Regions from separate parts of the Embleya sp. NPDC020886 genome, predicted to be linked through region 1. Evidence: riboswitches for the same ligand, from Rfam matches in the RefSeq annotation. Region 1 holds a riboswitch; each other region holds the start of a gene.
The links. Region 1 has a riboswitch for thiamine pyrophosphate ahead of thiC (phosphomethylpyrimidine synthase ThiC). Riboswitches for the same ligand answer to the same signal wherever they lie in the genome.
Positions count from the first base shown of each region.

Region 2: linked by a shared signal. The riboswitch ahead of thiO (glycine oxidase ThiO) and the one ahead of thiC (phosphomethylpyrimidine synthase ThiC) in region 1 are both predicted to bind thiamine pyrophosphate.
Region 3: linked by a shared signal. The riboswitch ahead of ACH4U8_RS31100 (cytosine permease) and the one ahead of thiC (phosphomethylpyrimidine synthase ThiC) in region 1 are both predicted to bind thiamine pyrophosphate.

Region 1 covers NZ_JBIRRX010000012.1:82,431-89,167, reverse strand. The annotation lists gene ACH4U8_RS33450 (cupin domain-containing protein) at 73-390, shown strand; gene tenA (thiaminase II) at 504-1,169, shown strand; gene ACH4U8_RS33440 (hypothetical protein) at 1,301-1,501, shown strand; TPP riboswitch at 1,553-1,661, shown strand; gene thiC (phosphomethylpyrimidine synthase ThiC) at 1,653-3,437, shown strand; gene ACH4U8_RS33430 (response regulator transcription factor) at 3,515-4,210, opposite strand; gene ACH4U8_RS33425 (sensor histidine kinase) at 4,207-5,334, opposite strand; gene ACH4U8_RS33420 (ABC transporter permease) at 5,341-6,060, opposite strand; gene ACH4U8_RS33415 (ABC transporter ATP-binding protein) at 6,057-6,737, opposite strand, start outside.
Region 2 covers NZ_JBIRRX010000004.1:675,227-681,963, reverse strand. The annotation lists gene thiE (thiamine phosphate synthase) at 1-250, opposite strand, end outside; gene ACH4U8_RS18015 (Rv2175c family DNA-binding protein) at 261-626, opposite strand; gene ACH4U8_RS18010 (NAD(P)/FAD-dependent oxidoreductase) at 696-1,880, opposite strand; TPP riboswitch at 1,995-2,106, shown strand; gene thiO (glycine oxidase ThiO) at 2,117-3,280, shown strand; gene thiS (sulfur carrier protein ThiS) at 3,277-3,516, shown strand; gene ACH4U8_RS17995 (thiazole synthase) at 3,521-4,324, shown strand; gene pknB (Stk1 family PASTA domain-containing Ser/Thr kinase) at 4,404-6,440, shown strand; gene ACH4U8_RS17985 (sulfite oxidase-like oxidoreductase) at 6,544-6,737, opposite strand, start outside.
Region 3 covers NZ_JBIRRX010000010.1:198,345-205,081, forward strand. The annotation lists gene ACH4U8_RS31085 (peptidase inhibitor family I36 protein) at 240-596, shown strand; gene ACH4U8_RS31090 (alpha/beta fold hydrolase) at 652-2,259, opposite strand; gene ACH4U8_RS31095 (CHAT domain-containing protein) at 2,618-3,826, shown strand; TPP riboswitch at 4,000-4,143, shown strand; gene ACH4U8_RS31100 (cytosine permease) at 4,139-5,506, shown strand; gene ACH4U8_RS31105 (plasmid stabilization protein) at 5,567-5,893, opposite strand; gene ACH4U8_RS31110 (MerR family DNA-binding transcriptional regulator) at 6,035-6,737, shown strand, end outside.

The DNA.
Region 1 (6,737 bases):
CTGGCATCCGGGTGGTCCCTCCCGCTTGAGCCTCGGCAGAAAGTGTGTCCGTGTCGGTAAGGAGTTGGTCACATGAAGGTCTTTCGGCTCGATGATCTGGACGCGGAGCGCGCGTTCGAGAACGGTGCGTACCTGAAGTTCCTCAGCGAGCGGAACTTCTCGATGGGCCTGTACGCGCTCGAACCCGGCGAGACCGACACCCAGAAGCCGCACGGCCAGGACGAGGCGTACGTGGTGATCAGCGGTCGGGCCACGCTGACCGTCGGCGAGGAGTCCACCGCCGTGGCGCGCGGCAGCGTCGTCTACGTACCGGCGCAGGTGCCGCACCGCTTCCATCGAATCACCGAACCGCTGCGGGTCCTGGTGTTCTTCTCGCCGCCGGAGGGGTGAGCGGGCGGGTACGGCGTCGGGCGCGCCTGTGGGCGGCCCGGACCCGTGTACGACAATCGGACCTTGGGATCCAGTGATCGGATCTCGGGATCCGACGACCGGGAGTACACCTGATGGCGCTGCGCGACGAACTCTGGGCTGCGATCGAGGACGTCTACGCGGCGATCCTGGACCACCCGTTCATCCACGGACTGACCGACGGCACGTTGCCGCGCGAGGCGTTTCGGCACTACGTCGTGCAGGACTCGCACTACCTGCGCGATTACGCCAAGGCGCTCGCGGTGTGCGCGGCCAAGGCGCCGGACGAGGCGACGACCGTGCAGTTCGCGAGCGACGCGGCCGGCGCGATCGCCGCCGAGCGTTCGCTGCACGAGGGCTTCATGGTCGACTTCGGCAGCTCGGTGGCCGACGCCACCGCGACCGAACCGGTGTTGCCGAGTACCCGGGCGTACGTCAGCTACCTGCTCGCCACCGTGCACAACGGCTCCTTCGCCGAGGGCGTCGCGGCGGTGCTGCCCTGCTACTGGATCTACGCCCGAGTGGGTGACGCCCTGCTGGCCAAGGGCTCGCCCGACGAGTTGTACGAGCGCTGGATCGCCACCTACGGCGCCGAGGACTTCCAGGCGACGGTGCGCGCGGTGCTCGATCTGGTCGACCGCGTCGGCGAGGACCTCTCGGCGACCGAGCGGGCCCGGATGGTCGAGCACTTCACCACCACGGCGCGCTACGAGTGGATGTTCTGGGACGCCGCGTGGCGCGGCGAGCGCTGGCCGGTCTGAGCCCGTCCGGGCCGGTCCGGGCGCATCCGGCCGGCCCGGAACCGCCTGCCCGGATACGACGTGTCCTCCCGGGGAATGTGCTCCCCGGATGTGCACGTCTCGCGTGGGTTCGCGTGACTGGGGGTTGGACGATGGAGACATGGCCGCGCTGGGTGCGCATCGGCGTACCCGCGCTCGTACTGGTGCTGCTGTGCTGGTTGCTGATCTGGCTGTTCTCGGCCTTCCTGTGGGTCATCGTCAAGGGCGTGGTCGGGCTGTGCGTCACGGTCGGGATGGTCGTGCTCGCCCGCACCGCGGTGGTCGGCCGAAACCCGCGCGACCCGCTCGGCTGAACCCGGCGCTGGTCGTGCGGCCGGGGGTGTGCCAGGGTGGGGGCGCACCACACGGAGATACACGGGAGCTCGGGGCACCGGGCTGAGAGGGCGCTGAGGCCGCGCCGACCGCAGAACCTGACCGGGTAATGCCGGCGTAGGGAGCCTTTCCATGACCTCGCACGACACTTCGCTGCCCGCTGCCCCGTCGGCCGACCCGGTCGGCGCGCACACGGTCACCAGCGGACCGATCACCCCCGCCCACCACCGCGGTTACGTCGCCGGATCACGCGAGGATCTGCGTGTTCCGGTACGCACGGTGCATCTGACCAACGGCGAGACGGTTCGCCTCTACGACACCTCGGGCCCGTACACCGACCCGGCCTTCGAGGTGGATGTGCGCCGCGGCCTGCCCGCGCTGCGTGCGGCCTGGATCGAGGAGCGCGGCGACACCGTGCGCTACGACGGCCGGATCGGGGCGCTGACGCCGGCCGGGTTCGCGGTGCCCGGTGCCGGGGCCCGACCCAGGCGCGCGTCCGGCTCCGAGGCGGTGACCCAACTCGCCTACGCGCGACGCGGGCTGGTCACCCCGGAGATGGAGTTCGTGGCGATCCGCGAGGGTCTGGCGCCCGAGCTGGTCCGGGACGAGATCGCCGCCGGACGGGCGGTGTTGCCCGCGAACGTCAACCACCCCGAGATCGAGCCGATGGTGATCGGCAAGAACTTCCTGGTCAAGGTCAACGCGAACATCGGCAACTCCGCGGTGACCTCCTCGATCGAGGAGGAGACCGACAAGCTGGTGTGGGCGATCCGGTGGGGCGCGGACACCGTGATGGACCTGTCCACCGGCAAGGACATCCACACCACCCGCGAGTGGATCGTGCGCAATTCGCCGGTCCCGATCGGCACGGTGCCGCTCTACCAGGCGCTGGAGAAGGTGAACGGCAAGCCCGAGGAACTCACCTGGGAGCTCTACCGGGACACCGTGATCGAGCAGTGCGAGCAGGGCGTGGACTACATGACGGTGCATGCCGGCGTGTTGCTGCGCTACGTGCCGCTGACCGCCCGGCGCAAGACCGGGATCGTCTCGCGGGGCGGTTCGATCATGGCCGCGTGGTGCCTGGCCCATCACCGGGAGAACTTCCTCTACACGCACTTCGCCGAGCTGACCGAAATCCTGCGCGCGTACGACGTGACCTACTCGCTCGGCGACGGACTGCGTCCGGGCTCGATCGCGGACGCCAACGACGCGGCGCAGTTCGCCGAGTTGGAGACGCTGGGCGAACTGGGCCGGATCTCCCGGTCGATGGACGTGCAGGTGATGATCGAGGGGCCGGGCCATGTGCCGATGCACAAGATCAAGGAGAACGTCGACCTCCAGCAACGCATCTGCGACGAGGCGCCGTTCTACACGCTCGGCCCGCTGACCACGGACGTCGCGCCCGGCTACGACCACATCACCTCGGCGATCGGCGCGGCGATGATCGGCATGTGGGGCACCGCGATGCTCTGCTACGTGACGCCGAAGGAGCACCTGGGCCTGCCCGACCGGGACGACGTCAAGGCGGGCGTGATCGCCTACCGGATCGCGGCCCACGCGGCGGACCTGGCCAAGGGCCATCCGGGCGCACAGGCGTGGGACGACGCGCTCTCCGACGCCCGCTTCGAGTTCCGTTGGCAGGATCAGTTCGACCTGGCGATGGACCCGGACACCGCACGGGCCTACCACGACGCGACGCTCCCGGCGGAGCCGGCCAAGACGGCCCACTTCTGCTCGATGTGTGGGCCGAAGTTTTGCAGCATGCGGATCTCTCACGACATCCGGGCGGAGCACGGCGACGGGGCCGCTGCGGCTGCGGCCGGGGCGGCCGAGGTGGATGCCGAGGCCGGGATGCGGGCCAAGTCGGCGGAGTTCGCCGCCGCGGGCAACCGGGTCTATCTGCCGCTGGCCGACTGACGTTTGCGTGCGCGACGACGTCCCGGGAGCAGGGTGGTCCCGGGACGTCGTCGGGCCGGTGCGGACGGGTCTGGTGGTCAGGCCGGTCCGGGCGGGCCGCCCTCGCCGGCGACGATGACGCCGTGCTCGTAGGCGAACACCACCGCCTGGGCCCGATCGCGCAGGCCCAGTTTGGCGAACATGCTGCCCACGTGGCTCTTCACGGTCGCCTCGGTGACCACCAGGTGGGCGGCGATCTCGCTGTTGGAGAGGCCGCGGGCGACCAGGAACAGGGCCTCTCGTTCGCGCGGGGTCAGGGCCGCCAGGAGCGCCGGCGGGGACCGGAGCGGTTCGGTACGGGCGGCGAAGTTCTCGATCAGGCGCCGGGTGATCGAGGGCGAGAGCAGTGCCTCCCCGGCGTGGACCACCTGGATCGCCTCCACCAGGCGGGCGCGGGAGGCGTCCTTGAGCAGGAATCCCGCGGCGCCCGCCCGCAACGCGCCGAAGACGTACTCGTCCAGGTCGAACGTGGTGAGGATGAGCACGCGCGGGGGCGGTGAGATGCCCTCGGCGTGCAATCGGGCGGTGGCCTCGACGCCGTCCATGCGTGGCATCCGGATGTCCATGAGGATCACGTCCGGGCGCAGGGCGGCGGCCAGTTCGACCGCCTCGTCGCCGTCCTCGGCCTCGCCGACGACGACCATGTCGTCCTGGGTCTGGAGGAACAGGCGCAGGCCGGTTCGGATCAGCTCCTGGTCGTCGACGATCAGCAGGCGGATGCTCCGGGCGCTCATGTGGGGTCCCCCAGGGGAAGCCGGGCCGCGACCCGGAACCCGCCGTCCGTGCCGGGCCGGGCCTCCAGCTCGCCGCCGAGGACGCCGATCCGCTCGCGCATGCCGACGATGCCGTGTCCACCCGAGGAGGGTTCGGATACCGGCTCGCCGTCGTTGACGACCGCGACGTGCAGGTGGGTACGGCCGAAGTCGAGGGTCACCGCGACGTGGGTGGGCCGGGCGTGCTTGAGCACGTTGGTCAGTGCCTCCTCGACGATGCGGTACACCGACAACTCGACGCCGCCTGCGAGCGGTCGGGACGTGCCGGTGATCTCCAGGCGCGCCGGCAGCCCGGCCTCACCGTACGAGGCGACCAGCGTGGGCAGTTGGGCCAGCGAGGGCTGCGGGCGCATCCGAACTCCCTGGTCCGGCTCGCGCAGCAGCAGCAACATCCGGCGCAACTCCGCCAGGCTCTGCTCGGCGTTGGTCTCGACCCGCTCCAGCGTGTCGTCGGCCACGTCGGGCGCGGTGCGCAGCACGTCGCGCGCGCCCCGTACGCCCACCAGCGTCACGGTGACCGAGTGGGCGATGATGTCGTGCAGTTCGCGGGCGATCGCGGCGCGCTCGCGCTGGGCCGCGATGATCGAGAGTTGCTCGTGCTCGCGCTCCAGGTGGGCCGCGCGTTCCTCCAGTGCGGCGGTGTAGCGGCGCCGGGTCTGCGCGTAGGCGCCCAGGGCCCAAGCGCCGACGGTGACGGGAAACGAGCTGATGTCCGCCACCATCAGGAACAGCGCCGTCGGCACGAGGGCGGCCACCGACAGTCGTCGCTCGCGCAGTTCGGCGACGGTGTAGAGGGCCACCAATGCCGGTGCCCCGCCGGGATTGCCGCCGGTTGCCGCGAGCAGCGCCTCTACTGCGCAGACGGCCGGCAGCACGGTGAGCGTCGCGCGCCGTCGGGCGAGCAGAAGCACACCGGTGCAGGCGACGAGTACGACGAGGTGCGGCCGGACGGGTGTCGAGTCGTCGAAGGTCAGACTGAGTTCGACGATGGTGGTCACCACCGCGACGATGGCGTCCAGTACCGCGGAGCGGCGCGCGTGGATCCACTGGCGCGCCGCTCGTGCCGGTCGGGATATCGCGTACATGTCGGGTTACGCCAGGTCGCGCCGACGTTCGCCGGCGACGGCGGCGACAACCAGCACGATTGCCCAGGCGCTCAGCACCAGCGCGGCGGCACCCGGCGACAACGTCGTGTGGTGCGTCGAGCGGACCAGCACGGCGGCGGCTCCGAACGGCGTGTAGTTGGCGGTGGATTCGGCGACGCCGGCGATCAGCGGGAGTACCGCGAAGTTCACCAGCAACACCACGACCACCCCCACGACCGGACTGCGCACCATCGCGCCGACGGCGGCACCCATGATCGCAGACAGCACGAAGGCGGCCAGATTGCCTGCGGCGACCGAGGTGACCTCGCCGGGGGTGAGGTCGGCTCCCGGGTGGTCGGCGAGCAGCGGCAGGGCGAGCGCGACCGAGACGGCGACCAGCAGTGCGCCGATCAGCAGACCGGTCAGCGCGTAGGTGCCGATCCTGGCGAGCAGGAGTGCGCCGCGGTCGCGCCGGGCCACCAGCGCGGCCGGTGCGGCGGTGCGGTGGCGGTACTCGCCGGCCGCACCGACGAGTCCCCACAACATCAACAGGACCGGCAGCCCGGACAGGGCCTCCTCCTTCTCGGCCACCTCGTCCAGCCGGCCCGACGCCAAGGCGATGATCACCACGTTGAGCACGGTGTATGCGACTCCGCCGGCGACGAAGGCGTGGATCGAGCGGGTGGTGCGGGTCTTGAGCAACTCGCCTCGCAGTAGCCGGTTCATGCGCGTCGGCCCTCCGTCCGAGTTTCGCTCGGAACTTCGGTCAGGTCGAAGAACACGTCCTCCAGGGATGCGGTCCGCGAGGTGATCTCCTCCAGCGGGATGCGTTCGCGCAGGGCCAGGCGGGCGACCTCCGCGGCCGGGAGTGCCTCGATCCACAGGCCGCCGGCGGCTGCGGGCCGGACGCGTCCGCCGGCGCTTTCGACCAGTGCCGAGAGCCGCTCGGGTTCGGGGGTCCGTACCGAGAGGGCGCCCTGTGCGAGATCGCCGATCGGGCCGGTGTGGACCAGGCGCCCCTTGTCGATGACGACGACGTCGTCGACCGTCTGCGCGGCCTCGCCGAGCATGTGGCTGGAGAGCAGGGTGGTGCGACCGCGCGCGGCGCGTTCGCGCAGGAGCGTGCGCAGGTGGCGGATGGCCTGGGGGTCCAGGCCGTTCACCGGTTCGTCCAGGACGAGGACCTCCGGATCGCCGAGCAACGCCGTTGCCAGTCCCAGACGTTGTCGCATGCCCAACGAGTACTTGCCGACCCGCCGTCCGGCGGCCTGCTCCAGTCCGACGGTCTCCAGTACCTCGTCGACCCGGGCGGCCGGCAGTCCGGCCAGAAGGGCCAGGGCCCGAAGGTGGGCGCGGGCGGTCCGGCCGGGATGGGCCCCACACGGCTCGATGTGCACACCCAG
Region 2 (6,737 bases), on a different contig from region 1:
CGATCGTGTGCGCGACGTCCGCGCGGTCGTTGACCGCGAGCAGCTTGCCGTGCCGGCGGCAGGCGTCCGCGAACACCTTCAGGTATTCGAGTTCGGGGCGGGCCTCCAGGCCCTTCTGCCGCAACTGCACGATGTCCACGCCCGCGCCGAGCACCGCGTCCAGGAACGCGGGCAGGTCGCCCTGGCGCTCCCGGGCGTCGGTGCACAGGTACAGACGGGCGGCGGCCAACCGTTCCTGACGGCTCGTCATCCGCGCGGCCTCAGATCGCCAGCGCCTGGGCGCGGCGACGCACCTCGGTCATCCGGTTCTCCTGCAACGCCTGCACCGGTGTACCGGGAAGCGTGTCGTCCGGGGTGAACAGCCACTCCAGCGCCTCCTCGTCGGTGAAGCCCGAGTCCGCGAGCAGGGTCAGCGTGCCGACCAGGCCCTTGACGATGGTGGCGCCCTGGAAGAAGTCGGCGGGCACCTGGAGGGCCCGGTGTTCGCCGCGGCGCACGGCCAGGAACTTGCGCTCCTTGAGCTGCTGGCGGACCTTGAGGATGTCCACGCCGAGGATCTCGGCGATGTCGGGGAGTGTCACCCAGGCGGGGACGAGGGCTTCTGTTTTGGCGTCGATCTCGCTCACCCGGCCAAGTTTAGGTTCAGCGCCCGGTCCCGACCGCCGGCGCCCGGCGGTGGGACCGGCGCCAGGCCGTCAGAGCGCGACCGACTTGAGCGGGTTCTCCGGGTCGGCGAACCGCTCCCGGTCCACCGGGGTGCCCAGTTGCACGAGCTTGCGGCCCTGGGCCAGGTCGCGCGGTCGGGCGACGGCGAGCAGCGCCACCAGCCGGTCGCCGGCGAACCAGCCCGCGGTCCACTTGCCCTCCTCGTCCGCGCCCCGGAAGACCAGTTCGTCGCTCGCGCCGTGCCGGCCGACGTACTGGACCATCCGGCCGAACTGGTCGGACCAGAAGTAGGGGACCGGGTCGTACGCCTGGTCGCCGCCGAGCAGGTTGGCCACCAGCACGCGCGGCGCCTGGAGCGCGTTGTCCCAGTGTTCGACGTTCATCCGGGTGCCGTAGCGGGCGGACGGGAAGTCCACGCAGTCGCCGACCGCGTATACCCCGGGCATCGAGGTGGCCAGGTGGTCGTCCACCTCGACGAAGCCGCGCTCGTTGCGGGTCACGCCGGAGTCGGCCAGCCACTCGGTGGCCGGGCGCACCCCGATGCCGACCACGATCGCGTCGGCGCGCAGCCGGCGGCCGTCGGTCAGGTGCACCGCGCCCGCCTCCAGCCGATCCACCCGCGCGCCCACCAGCAGTTCCACGCCGGCCTCGGCGTACCACGGCACGAACCGGGCGCCGACGGCCTCCGGGAAGGGTCCGGCGAGCGGGGTGGGCAGGGCCTCGACCACGGTGGTCGGGCAACCGGCGGCGGCCGCGGCGGTGGCCACCTCGGCGCCGATCCAGCCCGCGCCGACGATCACCACGTGGGCGCCGGGCACCAGTGCGGCGCGCAGCGCGCGGGCGTCGTCGATGGTGCGCAGCACGTGCACGCCGGGGACCTCGGCGGCGCCGGGCAGGTCGATCACCCGCGAGCCGGTCGCGATCACCAGTCGGTCGAAGGCGATCTCGCCCGCGTCGGTGTCCACCACGCCCGGGCGCAGTCCGGTCGCGGTGCGGCCGAACAACACCTCGGTCTCCAGCGCGGCCCAGTCCGCCTCGAAGGACGTGTCGTCGGTCTTGCCGCCGAGCACCTCCTTCGACAGCGGCGGCCGGTCGTACGGCGCGTGCGCCTCGGCCCCGAGCAGGGTGACGCGACCGGTGTACCCCTGGTCCCGCAGCGCCACCACGGTTTGCAGGCCGGCCATGCCGGCGCCCACGACGAGCACGTTGTCCATGAAGGGCACCCTATGACGCGGCCCGAGACCGCCGACGCGCAGGGTCTTGACTCAGTCAAGGACATCGTCGGCGTACTCGGGCGCTCCCGGGCACCGGAAACCGGTGTCGTAGTGTGGAGAGGTCACGGGAGCCCGGTGAGACCGGGCTGAGAGGGGGGCTGCGAGCCCCCGACCGTCCGAACCTGATCCGGGTCATACCGGCGAAGGGAGTTCTTCTCACCATGGCCGGACCCACCATGTCCGAGCACCCCACCGACGTCGTCGTGGTCGGCGCGGGCGTCGTCGGACTGTCCGTCGCCTGGCGCGCCCGCACCCGCCACGGACTCTCGGTCACCGTCGTCGACCCGACCCCGGGCCGAGGTGCCTCGCACGCCGCCGCCGGCATGCTCACCCCCGTCTCCGAACTCCAGTACGGCGAGGAGAGCCTGCTCCGGCTGAGCATCGAATCGGCCCGGCGCTACCCCGAGTTCGCGGCCGAACTGGCCGAGGCCGCGGACCTGCCCTCGGGCTACCGCGCGTGCGGCACGATCGCGGTCGCGCTGGACGCGGACGACCGGGCCGTCCTCAAGGACCTGCACGCCTACCAGCAACGACTGGGCCTGCAATCGTCCTGGCTGACCAGCCGCGAGTGCCGGCGGCTCGAACCGATGTTGTCCCCGGCGATCACCGGTGGCCTGCACGTCGAGGACGACCACCAGATCGACAACCGTCGGCTGGTCGCGGCGCTGCTCGCGGCCTGCGCCCGGGCCGGCGTCGCCTTCGTGCGCGAGGGCGTCGAGCGGGTCCTGGTCGCCGACGAGCGCGCGTACGGCGTGCGTACGGTCGGCGGACGCGACCTGCTCGCGGACCAGGTGTTGCTCGCGGCCGGTTGCCGTTCGGCGCTGATCCCGGGCCTGCCGCCCGAGGTGGTCCCGCCGGTGCGGCCGGTCAAGGGCGAGATCCTGCGGCTGAAGGTACCGCCGGCGCTGCTGCCGCTGCTGTCCCGCAACGTTCGCGGCGTGGTCAAGGGCGGCAGCATGTACCTGGTCCCGCGCGCGGACGGCGAACTGGTGATCGGCGCGACCGAGCACGAACTCGGCCACGACACCGAGGTGACCGCGGGCGGCGTGTACGAACTCCTGCGCGACGCACACGAACTCGTCCCCGGCATCACCGAGCTGCCGCTGGTCGAGACGCTCGCGGGACTGCGCCCCGGCAGCCCGGACAACGCGCCGATCCTGGGCCGCTCCGCGCTGCCCGGCCTGGTGGTGGCCACCGGGCACTACCGGCACGGCATCCTGCTCACCCCGATCACCGCCGACACCGTGGCGGAGATCCTCGCGCACGGCACCACCCCCGAACTCGTCGCGCCGTTCGGGCCCGACCGCTTCGCGACCGCCGCCCGGAAGGTGATGGCATGAACGACACCGAGGTCCCCGTCGGCGGCACCGACGGCATCGAGGTCCGCGTCAACGGCGACCGGCGCCACGTCGCCACCGGCACCACCGTCGCCGAACTCGTGGCCACGCTGACCACCGCCGCCAAGGGCGTCGCGGTCGCGGTGGACGAGTCGGTGGTGCCGCGCGGGGCGTGGGCCGAGACCGTGCTCGACGCGGGCAGCCGCGTCGAGGTGCTGACCGCCGTCCAGGGAGGGTGACGGCATGGCCGACGACAAGGAAGACAAGCTGACGATCGCCGGGGAGTCCTTCACCTCGCGACTGATCACCGGGACCGGTGGCGCGCCGAGCCTGGAGATCCTGGAGCAGGCGCTGATCGCCTCGGGCACCGAGATCACCACGGTGGCGATGCGCCGGGTGGACCCGGGAACCGCGGGCTCGGTGCTGGACGTGCTGCGCCGGCTGGGCATCCGGGTGTTGCCGAACACCGCCGGGTGTTTCACCTCGGGCGAGGCGGTGCTGACCGCGCGGTTGGCCCGCGAGGCGCTGGAGACCGACTGGGTCAAGCTCGAAGTGGTGGCCGACGAACGCACGTTGTTGCCCGACGGGGTGGAACTCGTGGACGCCGCCGAACGGCTGGTCGACGACGGCTTCCGGGTGCTGGCCTACACCAACGACGACCCGGTGCTCGCCCGCCGGCTCGAACAGGTGGGCTGCGCGGCGGTGATGCCGCTCGGCTCGCCGATCGGCTCGGGCCTGGGCATCCGCAACCCGCACAACATCCGGCTGATCACCGAGCAGGCCGGTGTCCCCGTGGTGCTGGACGCGGGGCTCGGCACCGCCTCGGACGCGGCGCTCGCGATGGAGTTGGGCTGCGACGCGGTGATGCTGGCGACGGCGGTCACCCGGGCGCAGTCGCCGCGGTTGATGGCCGAGGCGATGCGGTACGCGGTGGACGGCGGTCGGCTGGCGTACCGCGCCGGGCGGATTCCGATGCGTCATCATGCGCACGCGTCGTCACCGATGGCCGGCATGCTGGAGGCGAGCCCCGAACACCCCGCCTTCTGAGCCGCACACCGGCCGTCGGCGGGGAACCGAGGGGAAGACCGTCGGCGTCCACAGGACAGTGGACCCTACACTCCTGAACATGGACACGACCTTGAACGATCCGCTCGTCGGGCGGCTGCTCGACGGTCGATACCGGGTCGATGCCCGAGTTGCCGCGGGTGGCATGGCCACGGTGTACCGGGCCCTCGACACCCGACTCGACCGCACCGTCGCCCTCAAGGTGATGCACGCCGGGCTCGCCCAGGACCCCGAGTTCACCCGCCGCTTCATCCTGGAGGCGAAGGCCGCCGCGCGGCTGTCGCATCCCAACGTGGTCAACGTCTTCGACCAGGGCACCGACGGCGCCGTCGCGTACCTGGCGATGGAATACGTCGAGGGCCGCACGCTGCGCGAGTTGCTCCAGGATCTGGGCAACATGACCCCGCGCGAGGCGTTCGGGGTGCTGGAGCCGATGCTGGCCGCGCTCTCCGCCGCGCACCGGGCGGGCTTCGTGCACCGTGACGTCAAGCCGGAGAACGTGCTGATCTCCGACGACGGCGGGATCAAGCTCGGCGACTTCGGGCTGGCCCGCGCGACCACCACGACCGCGACCGCCGCGACCGGCAAGGTCCTGGTCGGCACGGTCGCCTACCTCGCCCCCGAACAGGTCGAGCGCGGCGAGTCCACCCCGCGCTCGGACGTCTACGCGGCGGGTGTGGTGCTCTACGAGATGCTCACCGGCCGGCAGCCCCATCACGGCTCGACCGCGGTCGAGGTGATCTACAAGCACGTGCACGCCGACGTGCCGCCGCCCTCGCTCGCGGTGCCGGGTCTGTCGCACGCGTTGGACACGCTGGTGCGCGCGGCCACCGTGCGCGACCCCGAGCACCGGCCGAACGACGCCGAGACGCTGCTCACCCTGGTCCGCCGGACCCGGCACGCGATGCCGGACGCGGACCTGGACTTCGGCGCGGCGCTGCGCCTGCCGCCGCCGCCCGAGCCGATCCACGACAACGCCACCAGCGTGTTCCGCGCGGGCGAGGTGCTGCTGCCGCCGCACCTGGCACCGCTGGGCCTGAGCGTGGACTCGACCCAGGACGAACAGTCGCGCTACGGGGCCTACGACGACTCCTATCCGGCGGAGCACCACGAATACGCGCCGACCGCCGAGGGCGCCCCGCCGCCGCCGGACGCGCCGGGCGGCGGATATCCGCAGCAGCCCGCGCTGCCCGGTCGGCGCCGCCGGCGGGCCCCCTCGCGCGGGATGATCGTGCTCGCCATCGTGCTGCTGGTCGCCGCCGCGATCGGCGGCGGCGCGTGGTGGTACGGCTCGGGCCGGTACTCCGACGTTCCGGGCGTGCTGAACATGACCCAGGCCGACGCGGAGAAGCGACTCAAGGGGGCCGACCTCAAGGTCTCCTACGACGGCGACGGGGAGTTCAGCGAGACGATCGCCAAGGGCTCGGTGATGTCCACCGACCCGGCGCCCGGCAAGAAGGTGCTCAGCGGCTCGACGGTGAAGGTCAAGCTGTCCAAGGGTCCCGAACGGCACGTGGTGCCCACCCTGGTGAACCTCAAGGTGGAGGAGGCCCGGAAGGCGCTCGCCGACGCGGCCCTGAAGCCGGGCACCGAGACCCCGGTGGCGAGCCCCAAGCCGCCCGGCACCGTGGTGGGCAGCCAACCCGCCGTCGGCGAGCAACTCCAGCGGGACAGCGTGGTCGCGCTGATGGTCAGCCGGGGCCCGGACACCGTGGTGCCGGACCTGACCGGGCTGAGCCTGGACGAGGCCAAGGCCAGGTTCCTGCCCACGACCGGGGTGACCGTCGAGGCGGATCCGACCCAGCAGTTCTCGGACACGGTGCCGGTGGGCCGGATCATGTCCTCCACTCCGGGCACCAACGCGAGCGTGCCGTTCGGTACCAAGATCACCGTGGTGCTGTCCAAGGGTCCGGACCTGGTCCAGGTCCCGACGGTGACCGGGATGAACCCGGACGACGCGGGTCGCGCGCTGCAGGCCGTCGGGCTGCGGGTCAACAACCGGATGATCCCGCTGATCCCGGCGAACGTCGGCAAGCAGGACCCGGCGGCGGGCTCGATGGTCAAGCGCAACAGCGAGGTGTTCATCTCGAACTTCTAGTTCGCCCCGCCGAGCCGCCGACGCGGCACGGCACGTGCGAAGGCCCCACTCCGATTCACTCGGGTGGGGCCTTCGTATGTACGGGGCGCGGTCTCCGGGCGACTCAGGTCAGCGCCGGGCCCTGACCGCTCTCCTCCTGGTAGGAGTAGCGCTGCTCCTGCCACGGGTCACCGATGTTGTGGTAGCCCCGCTCCTCCCAGAAACCGCGCTTGTCGGCCACCATGTACTCGATCCCGCGCACCCACTTGGGGCCCTTCCAGGCATACAGGTGCGGCACGATCAACCGGACCGGGAAGC
Region 3 (6,737 bases), on a different contig from region 1:
GGGTGGCTCGAAGGTGCCCTGAGGGCCGGTCGTGGGTGGGCGAGGGGGAAAGTCACCGGCGCAGCGTAGCGGCATGATTCACGCGGCGACCAGGTCTGTGGGCCGCTGGGCCGGATGGGGACGGCATGTCCCCGATCGGGTGGTAACAACCGGGATGTATGGCGGGTTCGGGTTCGGGGTCAGCAGCATGGCGGCGTCGCGGCGGATCGGCCGTCGCCGTTTCGATCGTGGAGAAGCCCATGCGTACGCGTACCTTGGCGCTCGGCACCGCCCTGTCGTTGACCGCCCTGTTGCTGCCGGTGACGAGTGCGAGTGCGGCGCCGGCCGCGCCGCCGTCGTGCAACGACGGTTCGGTGTGTTTCTGGACCGGGGAGGGCTTCCACGGCAACACGTGGGAGTGGACCGCGCGTAGCGGCTATCGCGATATGCCGCCGGCCTTCCACGACCATGTCGGCTCGGCCGTCGCGAGCACCAGGGCGTGTTTCGTCAACTGGAGCCCGGTGGAGAAGCGGGACGTGTTCAACGGCGACTGGCGCTCGAAGTACCTCGGTGACTTCGGCGGGCGGATCGACGGCGTCGGGCCGGGCGCCTGCTGAGCACTTCGCGCCGGCGACGGCCGGTGCCCCGACGGGAGCACCGGCCGTCGCGACCTCAGTCGCGGACCGGCACCGTCACCGTGGACGGGTCGTTCGCCGGCGAGGAGAAGGCGAGTCCGGCGCCGAACGGGTTGTGCTCCAGGTAGAGCGGATCGACCGTGTCGAGCACCACGGCGAGGCGGTGGCCGGCCGGTACGTCGTAGGCCGTCGCGTACATGTCGATGTCGACCGGGAAGGCCACCCCGGGCGTCCTGCCGTGGAAGCTCAGTGGCGAGTGGGTGACCAACTTGCCGACGCCCAGCGGGCCGACGTCGTACAGGTAGGCGAAGATCGTCCCGCTCTCGTGCGATGCGGTGACCGTGGTGTGCAGCTTCGTCGTACCGCGCACCCTGGTCTGCGTGTCGTAGCGGTCGCTCTGCCACACGCCCGCGAACGCTCTGGGCAGCAGCGGGATCGAGGCGACCGGCGGTATCCGCAGGAACTGGTCGAGGATGCTGGACAGGAAGACCGTGCCGCCGTTCGCCCCGGAGTCGAGGTTGGCCAGGACGCGTTGGGTCCCGGTCAGCGCGATGGTGCGGGTGGCGGACGGCACTGCCGACCAGCTCGGGTAGCCCTCGTAACCACCGTCACCGGTACGGGGCTTGAGCTGTACGGGCGGCTCCCGGTCGATGCCGTTGTCGACGCCCCGGAGATGGTGGTCCAGCCAGCGGGTGGAATCGGCCCACATGTCGTTCGGCAGTCCGAACAGGCCGCCCAATTCGGCGGTGGCGTGGTCGCCGGGACGGAATTCCAGTCGCTTGGCGCCGGTCAACTTCGTGTAGAAGTCCGCGTATTGGTCCGGCGGGAAGAGCGAGTCGCCCCACGCGTTGCCGAGCATGATCGCGGCGCCGTTGGCGTTGATCCGATCGAGGTAGGTCGCGGGCGAGCGCTTGGCGCCCCACGCGAGCATGTCCGCCTCCTTGGCCAGGTTGCCGGAGAGGAAGTTCTTCAGGATCTCGGTGAGTTCGGCGCTGGGCCGGCCGGTGAGGAAGCCGGCGCCGCCCAACAGCGCGGCGGCCTGCGCGTGTTCGGTTCGGCCGCTGTAGATCGAGTCGATCAGGTCGGCCCAGCCGCTCATCGCGACCACGGCCTTGATCCGAGGGTCGAACGCGGACGCGAGCAGGCTGATGCCGGCGCCGTAGGACACGCCGGCCATGCCGATCCGGCCCTGGTCGGCGGGCGTGTTGGCGAGCGCCCAGTCGATCACCCGGGACGCGTCGGCGATGTCCTCGGGGCCGGCCGTCTCGATCTCGCCGCCGGATTGCCAGAAGCCGCGCGAGTTGTAGCCGATCACGACATAGCCCCGCTCGGCGAGCTTTTGCGCGGGCACGACGTACTCGATCTGCGGCATCGCCCAACTGGTCGGCAGCACCACGACCGGGTAGCGGGTGTCGGGCGCGCCGCCGGTGGGGGCGATCACGTTGGCGGCGAGCCTGGTGCCGCCGTCGCCGGGGATGTCGACGAAGCGCAGGGACGTTCCGGCGGCGGCCTGCACGGCTGCCGCGGGGGTGTGGGTGGGGACGGTGCCGGCCGACGCGGCGGGACCGAGCGTGGTCCCGGCGAGAATCGCGGCCGAGACGACGGCGACCGCACGAGCGCCCGGGCGCATGCGGAATCGACCCATGAGGGTCTCCTGACGTCATGGTCGGGGCGTGGCCCGACCCGCGAGATTGCAGGGTGAAACGACGCCCAGGGACGGCGTCGGAGAGGTGACTCACGAGTAAGTTACGCGCCGGTAAACCAGGACGGAAGAGCCACGAGGCAGTCCACTTCGCGCGGTTTCGGCGGGGGGAACGGCGTCGGCGGCGCGTCGACGAACCGCCGGCGGGACGGTGGTGGGACGGCGACGGTGGGGTCGGGGTCGGGGCCGGTGCCCGGTGGCGGTCGGCCCCGCCGATTTCTTGATCGCGGTATCGGTGCGCGCTGCGTCCCGCCCGGGCGTCGCCCGGGTACCGTGGTCCCGCGAGCGGGGGCAAGCGGGGGTGAGCGTGGAGGACGTCGACGCGGAGACGCGGCGGGCGTGGGAACGGGGCGAGCGCGGTCGGGCACGGTGTGCCGAGGCGCTGGCCGAGGAGTCGACGGACGAGGGTCCGGACGCCGTGCGCGAGTTGCTCGCGGAGGCGATCGAGTTGCTGACCGACGCACTCGGCGCGCTGGACGGCGCCGATGCGCACTGGCCGGAATTCGCCTACACGGCCGGCATCGCCCACGCCGCGAGCGCGAGCGCGGCGCCCGGCGGTGATCGACGGGCCTGGGACCAGGCGCGGATCTGCTTCCGACGCGCCCACCGGGCCGCGCCGGAGCACGCCCACCTGCTCCGGGCCGCCGCCCAGGTGGCCTCGGCCCGGATCGGACTCGACCCGCGCGGCATGCCCTGGCGCACCCTGCTCGCCCCGCCGTCCGCCGCCGAGATCGCCGCCGCGCTGGGCTGGCTCGGCAGCGACGCGCTGGTGCAACTCGTCCCCGGCGCAGCGGTGTTGACCGGCACGGACGGCACGACGCGGGTGCTCGACCTGCCCGAACTGGACTACGGCCTGGCCCTGGCCGAGGGCGATCGGGAGAACTGGGCGGACCTGCTCGACGCGTTGTGCGGCTGGGCCTGGGGCGCGGTGATGGAACCGGTACTGACCGCGCTGCCCGGCTCGTTCGGCCGCGCGCCGTCCCTGGTCCTGCTGCCCGCCGGACCGTTCGGCATGGTCCCGTGGCACGCGGCCTGGTCACTCGTCGACGGCCGCCGCCGGTACGCGCTGCAACACGCGCAGATCTCCTACATCGGCGCACCGCGCCTGCTGTGCGAGGTCGCCGCGCGGCGGAGCAGCGAGCCGGTCCGGCGAAGCCCGATCGAGATCGGCCGGACCGCCGGCGACCCGATCGCGTTCGTACCGGCCGGCGGTCACGACGAGACCTGGCGGGTGGGCGCCGAATACCTGACGGCCGGCACCCACACGGTGGTGTCCACGCTGTGGCCGGTGGACGAGACGACCACCGCGCTGGTCCTGTACATGGCCCACCACTACCTCGACCGCCGCGACCTGCCCCCGGCCCAGGCGGTGCGTACCGCGCAGTTGTGGCTGCGCGACCCCAAACGCGGCATCCCGGCCGCGATGCCGGCCGAACTGGCCGCCCGCGCCCGCGCGATCGTCCCGGACGACCTGACCGGCTGGGCGGGCTTCACCCACTCGGGATGGTGAGCCCTACCCGCGGAAAGCGGCACGTGCCGCCGATCCGGGTCGGTGCCGCACCCGCCCGGGACGGCGCGAATCACCCACCCGGGGGCATCTCCCGCGCCCGCCGGGCGACCCGGCCCGAGGTCGCCTTCCCCCACCCCGCCTTCCCAAGCCGCCCGCGAGGCGCGTACTGTTCGCCACGCCATCGCGGGAGCTCGGACCAACCGGGCTGAGAGGGCGGCATGGGGTGTCGGCGTCGAGCCGGTGTACACCCCGGGGCCACCGACCGCTTGAACCTGTCCGGGTAATGCCGGCGTAGGGAGAGCAGGTAGAGCCATGTCGGCTCCTGTCGTCGACGACGCACGCCCCGAGACGCCGCACGCCGGCGCCGAGGCACCCCTGATCCTGGACACCGCCCCACCACGCACCCTCGGCTTCCGCGACCAGGCGGCGTTCTGGGCCAACCTCGGGGTGAGCCTGCTCGGCTTCTCCGGCGCCCTGTACGTGCTGGCCCCGGTCGGCTACCCGCAACTGTCGATGGTTGCCGCGATCGTCGCGGCCGTCGGCGGCACGCTGATCGGCACGCTCATGGTCGCGGTCGCCGGCATCCCCGGTGCACGCAGCGGCGCACCCGCGATGACGGTGCTGCGCGGCCTGTTCGGCACCAAGATCTCGTACGTGCCGACGGTGTTCAACATCGTCCAGTGCATCGGCTGGGGCACCTTCGAGCTGCTGGTGATCTCGATCGGCATCGAGGCGATGACCGACGGCGACGGCCCGCACTGGCTCTACATCGTCGCCGCCGGCGCGGTCACCACGGCGATGACGCTGCGCCCGCTGGGCATGCTGCGGATCCTGCGCCGCTACGTGACGGTCGCGGTGGGCATCGCGATGCTCTACTTCTCGGTGCAGCTGTGGCGCGAGGGCCTGCCGCCGATGACCGAGGGTTCGTGGTCCGGGTTCTTCCCGGCGATGGACGCGGCGCTCGCGGTCGCGGTCTCCTGGGTCCCGCTGGCGTCCGACTACACCCGCCACTCGCGCGGCACCAAGCCCGCGTTCTGGGCCGCGTTGAGCGGGTTCTCGATCACCAGCATCTGGTGCTACCTGCTCGGCCTGGTCGCCCTCGCCCAGGTGGGCGGCGACCCGGACAAGATCTTCGACTCGTTCCTGGGCGTCACCGCCGGGTGGGTGTTCTTCGCGGTGCTGGTGGTGCGCGAGGTGGACCAGAGCTTCGCCAACGTCTACAGCACCGCGATGTCCATCCAGAACCTCGCGCCGCGGGTGGATCGCCGGGTGCTCTGCCTGGGTGTGGGTGCGCTGGTCACCGGGTTCGCGCTGATGGTGAACGACTTCGACACCTACGCGAGCTTCCTGTCGCTGATCGGTTCGATCTTCATCCCACTACTGGGCGTGCTCGCGGTGGACCTGTTCGCCGGGCGCGGCCGGGCCGGCTGGGACCTGGGCGACCACGCGCCGGCGCGCTGGGTGATGGTCGCGCCGTGGGCGCTGGGATTTTGCATGTACCAGCTGATCAACCCGGGCTCGGTCGAGTGGTGGGCGACGTTCTGGGGGCACATCCAGGACGCGCTGCACATCCACGCGCAGACCTGGACCTCGGCCTCGCTGTTCTCGTTCGCGCTCGCGGGCGTGACCGCGTACGTCGCGGTCGCGTGGGACCGGCGGCGGGCGGTCGCGGCGCGTTGAGATGGGCCGGCCGCGTCGGTCGGGTGCCTCCTCCCGACGCGGCCGTGATCCACCGGTGGGTCAGCGGGTGCCGAGCGCCTTGGCCAACTCGGCCTTGTTCATCGTCGAGCGGCCCTTGAGATTGCGCCGCTTGGCATCCGCGTAGAGCTGGTCGTAGGTCGGGCCCTGCGCGCCCTTGTGCGAGTTCCGGCCACCGCGCTCGGCCGAGGACATGTCGTGCGTCGAGGAACGGCTCGCCGTCTTCGACTCGCCGGCACGGGCACGCTCCTTGTTGACCGTTCGGGCGGCGATCTCCTCCGCGCGCTTCTCGCCGGTGCCGCGCTTTCGGGCACCCTCCTTGATGTGTTCGTACTGCCGCTCGCGCTTCGGGCTGGATCCGCGTGGCATGGCAAACCTCCTTGTTCGTTCCTATTCGTGTCGTTTCATGCGTTGCCGTCGCGTGCTGTCCGCTACCCGCGTTCGGGCGGATCATCGGTGCCGGCCGAGCGGAGTTGACCTTCGAGTCGGTCGAAGCCACAGACTCGCGGCATGGACGACACGAGCGACACGAACAACGAGGTACTGGTGCCGATCGGGATGTTCGCGCGGCGGGTGGGACTCAGCCCCAGCGCGTTGCGCTACTACAGCGACTGCGGTGTGCTGCGGCCCGCGTCGGTGGATCCGGACACCGGATACCGCCTGTACGCGCCGGCCCAGGAGGCACGGGCGATGCGCCTGCGCGAGCTGCGCGAGGCGGAGGTGTCGTTGCCGGACGTGGTCGCCGTACTGGACGGCCCGCCGGCACGCGCCGAGGCGCTGCTGCGCACCCATCTGGACCGCATGCGGGGACGGGTGGACATCGCGCGGGACGTGGTCGAGGGCGTACTGCGCGCGCTGAACACGACCGGTACGCGGGCCGAGGTCGGCGGCGCCGAATGGGCGAGCGCGGTGCGGCAGGTGGCGCCGGCGGCGGGGGAGGGGGAGCCGGCGGTGCTCGGGTGTGTGCTGGTCGAGGTGGCCGACGGCGAGGTACGCCTGGTGGCGACGGATCGGTATCGGCTGTCCGTACGCACGCTGCGGGCACTGCGGATCGAAGGTGGTCCGGGACGGGCACTGATCCCGGTGGGCGACCTGAGCGCGCTCGGCGCGTGGGCGACCGGGCATCGCGAGATCGCCCTCGAACTGGACACGACGGGCTGCCGGCTGCGCGCGGGCGAGGAGGTACACGAATTGCCCACGTCGGATGAGCACT